2 linked regions of the Nisaea sediminum genome follow. Each later gene encodes a partner of the first gene's protein in a complex. Links are inferred from orthologs where the notes say so. Each region holds a gene or a part of one and is shown in the gene's direction. Other genes may lie near its edges. The genes, in order: tig and rpsG.

Region 1 (2,823 bases):
AAGCACTCGGCCGGACGAAATGGTTCGAGGACGAGCATCTGGCGGCGGCGCTGAAGGGGCCCGTTACCAGGCTGGCGGCGCGGTATCTCTATGGCGATCGCCGTCCGGACGGCAAGGCGAAGGACCCGGTGGCCCATTTCCATCTCTCGAACGGGGCTCGCATGGAGCGTCTGAACTGGCTCGGCGACACCTCGAAGAAGGGGCTCGCGCAGGCCCACGGGATGATGATCAATTATCTCTACCGCCTGTCCGATATAGAGACCAACAGCGGGGCCTATTCCGCATCCGGGAAAATCGCTGTTTCTTCGTCGGTGAAACCGCTCGTTCGCGACTGAAACCCATAAGTGTTGACGCGCTCCCCCGGTTCGGATAGCCATGCCGGTCCAATACGACATGGCGCCTATATGGACGTCAGCGGTCCGCGGGTGTGGTGGAATTGGTAGACACGCCAGATTTAGGTTCTGGTGGCGAAAGCCGTGGGGGTTCAAGTCCCTTCACCCGCACCACCGGGCTGGCAATGGCGCGAGATCGTGGGCGTACGCAGACGAAGCAGATTGAGCAAAACCAATGCAGGTTACCGAAACTTCCTCCGAAGGCCTGAAGCGCGAATTCAAGGTCGTGATTCCCGCCGAGACGATCAATGGCGAGGTCGATGCGCGCCTGACGCAGCTCGCCCCGACCATCCGCATGCCGGGCTTCCGTCCGGGCAAGGTGCCGGTCGCGCTTCTCAAGAAGCGTTATGGCCCGTCCGTGATGGGCGAAGTCCTGGAAAAAACGGTCAACGAGACCTCCCAGAAGACTCTGGAAGAGCGTGAGCTGCGCGCCGCCACGCAACCGCAGATCGAAATCACCTCTTTCGAGGAAGGTGGCGATCTGGAGTTCAATCTCAGCGTCGACATCATGCCGGAGATCACCCCGGTCGATTTCTCGACCCTTGAGATCGAACGGCTGACTGCCGAGCCGAGCGACAAGGAGCTCGACGAGGCGATCGGCAAGCTGGCCTCGCAGCACAAGACCTCCGAGCCGCTGACGCGCAAGCGGAAGTCCAAGGAAGGCGATATCGTCGTCATCAACTTCAAGGGCACCGTCGACGGCGTCGCGTTCGACGGCGGAGCGGCCGAAGGGCATCATCTGGAACTCGGCTCCGGCAGCTTCATTCCGGGCTTCGAGGACCAGCTCGTCGGCGTGAATGCGGGCGACAAGGTCGACGTGAAAGTGACCTTCCCGGAGAATTACGGCCAGGAAACGCTCGCCGGCAAGGACGCGGTGTTCGAGACCGAGGTCACCGAGATCCGCGAGACCACCGACCCGGTGATCGACGACGAGTTCGCGAAGCTGTTCGGCATGGACGATCTCGACACGCTCAAGGAAGCGATCAAGGGCCAGCTGTCGCAGGAATACGCCGGTGCCGCGCGCGCGAAGTTGAAGCGGACGCTGCTCGACGCCCTCGAGAGCAGCCATGATTTCGGCGTGCCGGAAGGCATGGTCGATGCCGAATACCAGGCGATCTGCAACGCGGTGAAGCCGCAGGCGCACGATCACGACCATGATCACGACCACGACCATGACCATGACCATGACCATGATCACGACCATGATCATCACCACCACGAGCATGCGGTCGATGAAGGGCTGAGCGACGAGGAGAAGGCCGAATATCGCGGCATCGCCGAGCGCCGGGTCCGTCTCGGTCTGCTGCTGCAGGAAGTCGGCCGCTTGAACAACATTGCCATCACCGACGAGGAAGTGGCGCGGGCGATCTATCAGGAAGCCACGAAATACCCGGGGCAGGAACAGCAGGTGGTGCAGTTCTACCAGCAGAACGCGCAGGCCCAGGCCAACATCCGCGCGCCGCTGCTTGAGGACAAGATCGTCGACTTCATCGTCGAGATGGCCAAGGTCACCGACAAGACGGTGAGCGCGGAAGACCTCTTCAAGGAAGAGGAAGAGGACGAGAGCGCGGAGAAGAAGCCGGCCAAGAAAGCGGCTGCCAAGAAGCCTGCCGAGAAGAAGAAAGCGCCGGCAAAAAAGGCTCCCGCGAAGAAGACCGCCGCGAAGAAGGACTCCGACGACGCATAAGGGGGTGTTGTATGGGGCGAAAAGCCCCATATGATCTTCACTGACCTGAACGCGACGTAACCCAAGAAGGCCGACTGAAATGCATGATCCCGCAGAGATCTATATGAACTCCTTGGTCCCCATGGTGGTCGAGCAGACCAACCGCGGGGAGCGGGCCTATGATATCTACTCCCGCCTGCTGAAGGAGCGGATCATCTTTGTGGTCGGCCCGATCAACGACGCGATCTCCAGCGTCGTCTGCGCGCAGTTGCTGTTCCTCGAAGCCGAGAATCCGACCAAGGACATCTCGATGTACATCAACTCTCCGGGCGGAGTCGTTTCGTCCGGTCTCGCGATGTACGACACGATGGAATACATCCGCCCGGATGTCTCCACCGTGTGTATCGGACAGGCCGCGTCGATGGGCTCGCTGCTGCTTACCGCCGGCGCAAAGGGCAAACGCTATTGCCTGCCGCACGCGAAAGTGATGATTCACCAGCCGTCCGGCGGTTTCCAGGGACAGGCGACGGATATCGAGATTCACGCCCGCGAAATCCTGGCGACCCGTGCGCGCCTGAACGAAATCTACGTGAAGCATACCGGCCGCAAGTTGGATGAGATTGAAACCGCGATGGAACGCGACAATTTCATGGTGCCGGAAGATGCCAAGAAGTTCGGCCTGATCGACGAAGTCGTCTACAAGCGGCCGGTCGACAGCAAAGACGAGTCCGGCAAGAGCTAAGCATTCTGGAGTGTGGATCGGTC
Region 2 (3,896 bases), on another replicon or contig:
GCTCGAGGGCCTGAAGGAAAACGTCATCGTCGGCCGCCTGATCCCGGCCGGTACCGGCAGCGTGATGAATCGCCTGAAGCGGCTTGCCGCCGATCGCGACCGCGCCCTGGCTCCGGCGCAGGAAGAAGCGCCGGCGCTCGCCGAGGAAGGCGAACAGGTGCCGGCCGCCGAATAAGGCGAGTCGACAGAAACATCGTTCGAGTCCCGAACGAAGAGCGGCGTCCGGATGCGAGTCCGGGCGCCGTTTCTCTTTCCCGCCGGAAGGACGCGGAAAGGGCGAGTCATAAAGTTGCGCTCTCTTGGCGCTTTCTGTTCGAAGAGATGTCCACGGACCGCTGATTTAGTGGCTGCGCGCCCTGCATTGCACAGATAGGCGCTATGCGGAAAAAAGCCGAAAACTGTTCTTGACCCGCAGGGGGCAGATAAATAGTATCCGCCAGCCTTTGCAGGGCTGGTGGTGACACCGTTGTCGGAAACGGCGCGACAGGTCAGACGCAGCCTCGGCGAAATGCTGGAACTTAAATAGGTTCGCATGCGAACCCCGAAGCAGAGACGACGGTAGGCCGCTAGGGCAGGGCCCTGGGGCTGATCGTTGTTTGCGCAATGTGTTTTGTAGTCGAGAGGGATCGACTGAATGCCGACGATCAACCAGCTGATTCGGCAGGGCCGTAAGGCGCCTGTCGTTCGCAATAAAGTGCCCGCGCTGGAAGCCTGCCCGCAAAAGCGTGGCGTGTGCACGCGCGTGTACACCACGACGCCGAAAAAGCCGAACTCCGCGCTGCGTAAAGTCGCACGTGTTCGCCTGACCAACGGCTTCGAAGTGACGAGCTACATTCCGGGTGAAGGCCACAACCTTCAGGAACACTCCGTCGTGATGATCCGCGGCGGTCGTGTGAAGGACCTTCCGGGCGTTCGTTATCACATTATCCGCGGCACGCTGGACACCCAGGGTGTCAAGGACCGCCGTCAGCGCCGTTCGAAGTACGGCGCGAAGCGTCCGAAGTAAGGAGAGACTTGGATGTCCCGACGCCATCGCGCAGAGAAACGTGAAGTTCTGCCCGACGCCAAATTCGGCGACGAGGTCGTTTCGAAGTTCATGAGCTGCCTCATGTTTGACGGCAAGCGCTCGGTTGCCGAAAGCATCGTCTACGGTGCCTTCGACAAGATCGAGGCGCGGACCGGCCAGCAGCCGGTTGCCGTGTTCCACGAAGCGCTCGCCAACGTGAAGCCGCATGTGGAAGTCCGCTCCCGCCGGGTTGGTGGTGCGACCTACCAGGTGCCGGTCGAGGTTCGCTCCGACCGTGCGCAGGCGCTGGCCATCCGCTGGACCATCGATGCGGCGCGCAAGCGCTCCGAAAACACGATGGTGGACCGTCTCTCCGGCGAGCTGATGGACGCGGTCAACAATCGTGGCGCTGCTGTGAAGAAGCGTGAAGACACGCACCGCATGGCCGACGCCAACAAAGCTTTCTCGCACTACCGCTGGTAACCCAGGGATTTTGGACGGACGCCATGGCTAGGACTCATCCGCTCGAGCGCTATCGCAATATCGGCATCATGGCTCACATCGATGCCGGTAAGACCACGACCACGGAACGCGTGCTGTATTACACCGGCCGGTCTTACAAGATCGGTGAGGTGCATGACGGCGCCGCGACCATGGACTGGATGGAGCAGGAGCAGGAGCGGGGGATCACCATCACCTCGGCCGCGACGACCTGTTTCTGGCAGGATCACCGGATCAACATCATCGACACCCCGGGCCACGTCGACTTCACCATTGAGGTGGAGCGTTCCCTCCGTGTGCTCGACGGTGCCGTTGCCGTGTTCGACTCGGTCGCTGGTGTCGAGCCGCAGTCCGAGACCGTCTGGCGTCAGGCCGACAAGTACCGCGTCCCGCGGATCTGCTTCGTCAACAAGATGGACCGCATCGGTGCGGACTTCTATCGCTGCGTTGACATGATCGTCGATCGCCTGGGTGCGAACCCGCTGGTCATGCAGATGCCGCTCGGTGCCGAGTCCGATTTCGCCGGTGTCGTCGATATCCTGCAGATGAAGGCGATCCGATGGCTCGACGAGTCCCTCGGTGCGCAGTTCGAGATTGTCGACATTCCGGATAACCTGAAGGACAAGGCCGAGGAGTACCGCTCCACGCTCATCGAGACCGCCGTCGAAATGGACGACGATGCGATGGAAGCCTATCTTGAAGGCAACGAGCCGAGCATCGAAGTCCTCAAGGCCTGCATCCGCAAGGGTACCGTCACGGGCAAGTTCGTCCCGGTTCTCTGTGGCTCCGCCTTCAAGAACAAGGGCGTCCAGCCGCTTCTCGACGCGGTTGTCGACTTCCTGCCGAGCCCGCTCGACGTTGGCGCGGTCAACGGTGTCGCCATGGACGGCGAGACCCCGATCAAGCGCAACCCGGACGATACCGAGCCGTTCTCCGCGCTGGCGTTCAAGATCATGAACGACCCGTTCGTCGGCTCCCTGACCTTCGTGCGCGTCTATTCCGGCGTTCTCGAGACCGGCAGCTCGGTCATGAACACCGTCAAGGACAATCGCGAGCGCGTCGGCCGCATGCTGCTGATGCATTCCAACAGCCGCGAAGACATCAAGGAAGCGCGCGCCGGTGACATCGTCGCCATCGCGGGCCTGAAGAACACCACGACCGGTGACACCCTGACCGACCCGACCAAGCAGGTCATCCTGGAGCGCATGGAGTTCCCGGATCCGGTCATCGAGGTCGCCGTCGAGCCGAAGACCAAGGGCGACCAGGAAAAGATGTCCAACGCCCTGCAGCGCCTCGCGGCCGAAGACCCGTCCTTCCGGGTTTCCGTCGACCACGAGAGCGGCCAGACCGTGATCAAGGGCATGGGCGAACTCCATCTCGAGATCCTGGTCGACCGCATGAAGCGCGAATTCAAGGTCGACGCGAATGTCGGCGCCCCGCAGGTTGCCTATCGCGAAACGATCACGAAGACCGCCGAGATCGACTACACCCACAAGAAGCAGACCGGCGGTTCCGGTCAGTTCGCCCGGGTGAAGCTGGTGTTCGGTCCGTCCGAGGTCGGCGAAGGCTTCGTGTTCGACAACAAGATCGTCGGCGGCGCGATCCCGAAGGAATACATCCCGGGCGTCCAGAAGGGTCTGGAAAGCTCGAAGGATACCGGCGTGCTCGCCGGCTTCCCGGTGATCGACTTCAAGGTCGAGCTGATCGACGGCGCCTTCCACGATGTCGACTCCAGCGTGCTGGCGTTCGAAATCGCGGCGCGTGCGGCCTTCAAGGAAGGCATGCAGAAGGCGGGTCCGAAGCTCCTCGAGCCGATCATGAAGGTCGAGGTCGTGACCCCGGAAGATTACATGGGCGACATCATCGGCGACTTGAACAGCCGCCGTGGCCAGGTGGGTGGCATGGATCAGCGCGGCAATGCCCGCGTCATTGAAGCCATGGTGCCGCTGGCCAACATGTTCGGCTATGTCAATACCCTGCGCTCCATGAGCCAGGGACGTGCACAGTACACCATGCAGTTCGACCACTATGAGCAGGTGCCCCAGGCGGTTGCGGACGAAGTCCGCGCGAACCTGGCCTGATGCTCCGCTAGTGTCGGTAACGAAAACGAAGAACCAAAGGTACGGAGCCTAGGACCATGGCGAAGGAAAAGTTTCAGCGGAATAAGCCGCACTGCAACATTGGCACGATCGGCCACGTCGACCACGGCAAGACGTCGCTGACGGCCGCGATCACGAAGGTGCTGGCTGAGACGGGTGGTGCGTCGTTTACGGCGTACGACCAGATCGACAAGGCGCCGGAAGAGCGTGCGCGCGGCATCACGATTTCGACGGCGCACGTCGAGTACGAGACGGCGAACCGTCACTACGCGCACGTCGACTGCCCGGGT

What was found.
Region 2: the proteins of tig (region 1) and rpsG are in contact, whole or in part, in a crystal structure (PDB 3GTY), measured with the Thermotoga maritima proteins. The link is inferred for Nisaea sediminum from one-to-one orthologs. Residues at the interface, in WP_004081061.1 of Thermotoga maritima: Glu122, Val124, Val129, Leu130, Tyr133, Glu188, Gly259, Ile262, Tyr263, Glu266, Ser270, Glu273, Gln274, Glu277, Arg308, Gln311, Ile312, Ser315, Tyr316, Glu325, Arg329, Arg336, Leu363, Phe366, Trp367, Arg373, Leu377, Arg381, Leu384, Glu387; in WP_004081843.1 of Thermotoga maritima: Lys34, Lys52, Lys55, Glu59, Arg62, Gln63, Glu66, Asn67, Lys69, Val71, Arg95, Ala109, Lys110, Lys111, Gly112, Arg113, Pro114, Glu117, Glu121, Ile124, Ala125, Tyr127, Asn128, Asn129, Thr130, Gly131, Lys135, Asp139, Arg142, Met143.

What each region holds. Positions count from the first base shown.
Region 1 is NZ_JACZCQ010000001.1:700,644-703,466, forward strand. It holds tig (trigger factor), read left to right. Parts: upstream 1-567; coding sequence 568-2,079; downstream 2,080-2,823. Other genes in the region: IG122_RS03310 (malonyl-CoA decarboxylase), read left to right, coding at 1-335; clpP (ATP-dependent Clp endopeptidase proteolytic subunit ClpP), read left to right, coding at 2,159-2,800. UniProt on the Bacillus subtilis protein: Involved in protein export. Acts as a chaperone by maintaining the newly synthesized protein in an open conformation. Functions as a peptidyl-prolyl cis-trans isomerase.
Region 2 is NZ_JACZCQ010000018.1:12,085-15,980, forward strand. What follows is about bases 1-2,753. They hold rpsG (30S ribosomal protein S7), read left to right. Parts: upstream 1-1,018; coding sequence 1,019-1,489; downstream 1,490-2,753. Other genes in these bases: rpoC (DNA-directed RNA polymerase subunit beta'), read left to right, coding at 1-175; rpsL (30S ribosomal protein S12), read left to right, coding at 635-1,006; fusA (elongation factor G), read left to right, coding at 1,513-2,753. In the rest of the region: more of fusA, read left to right, coding at 2,754-3,588.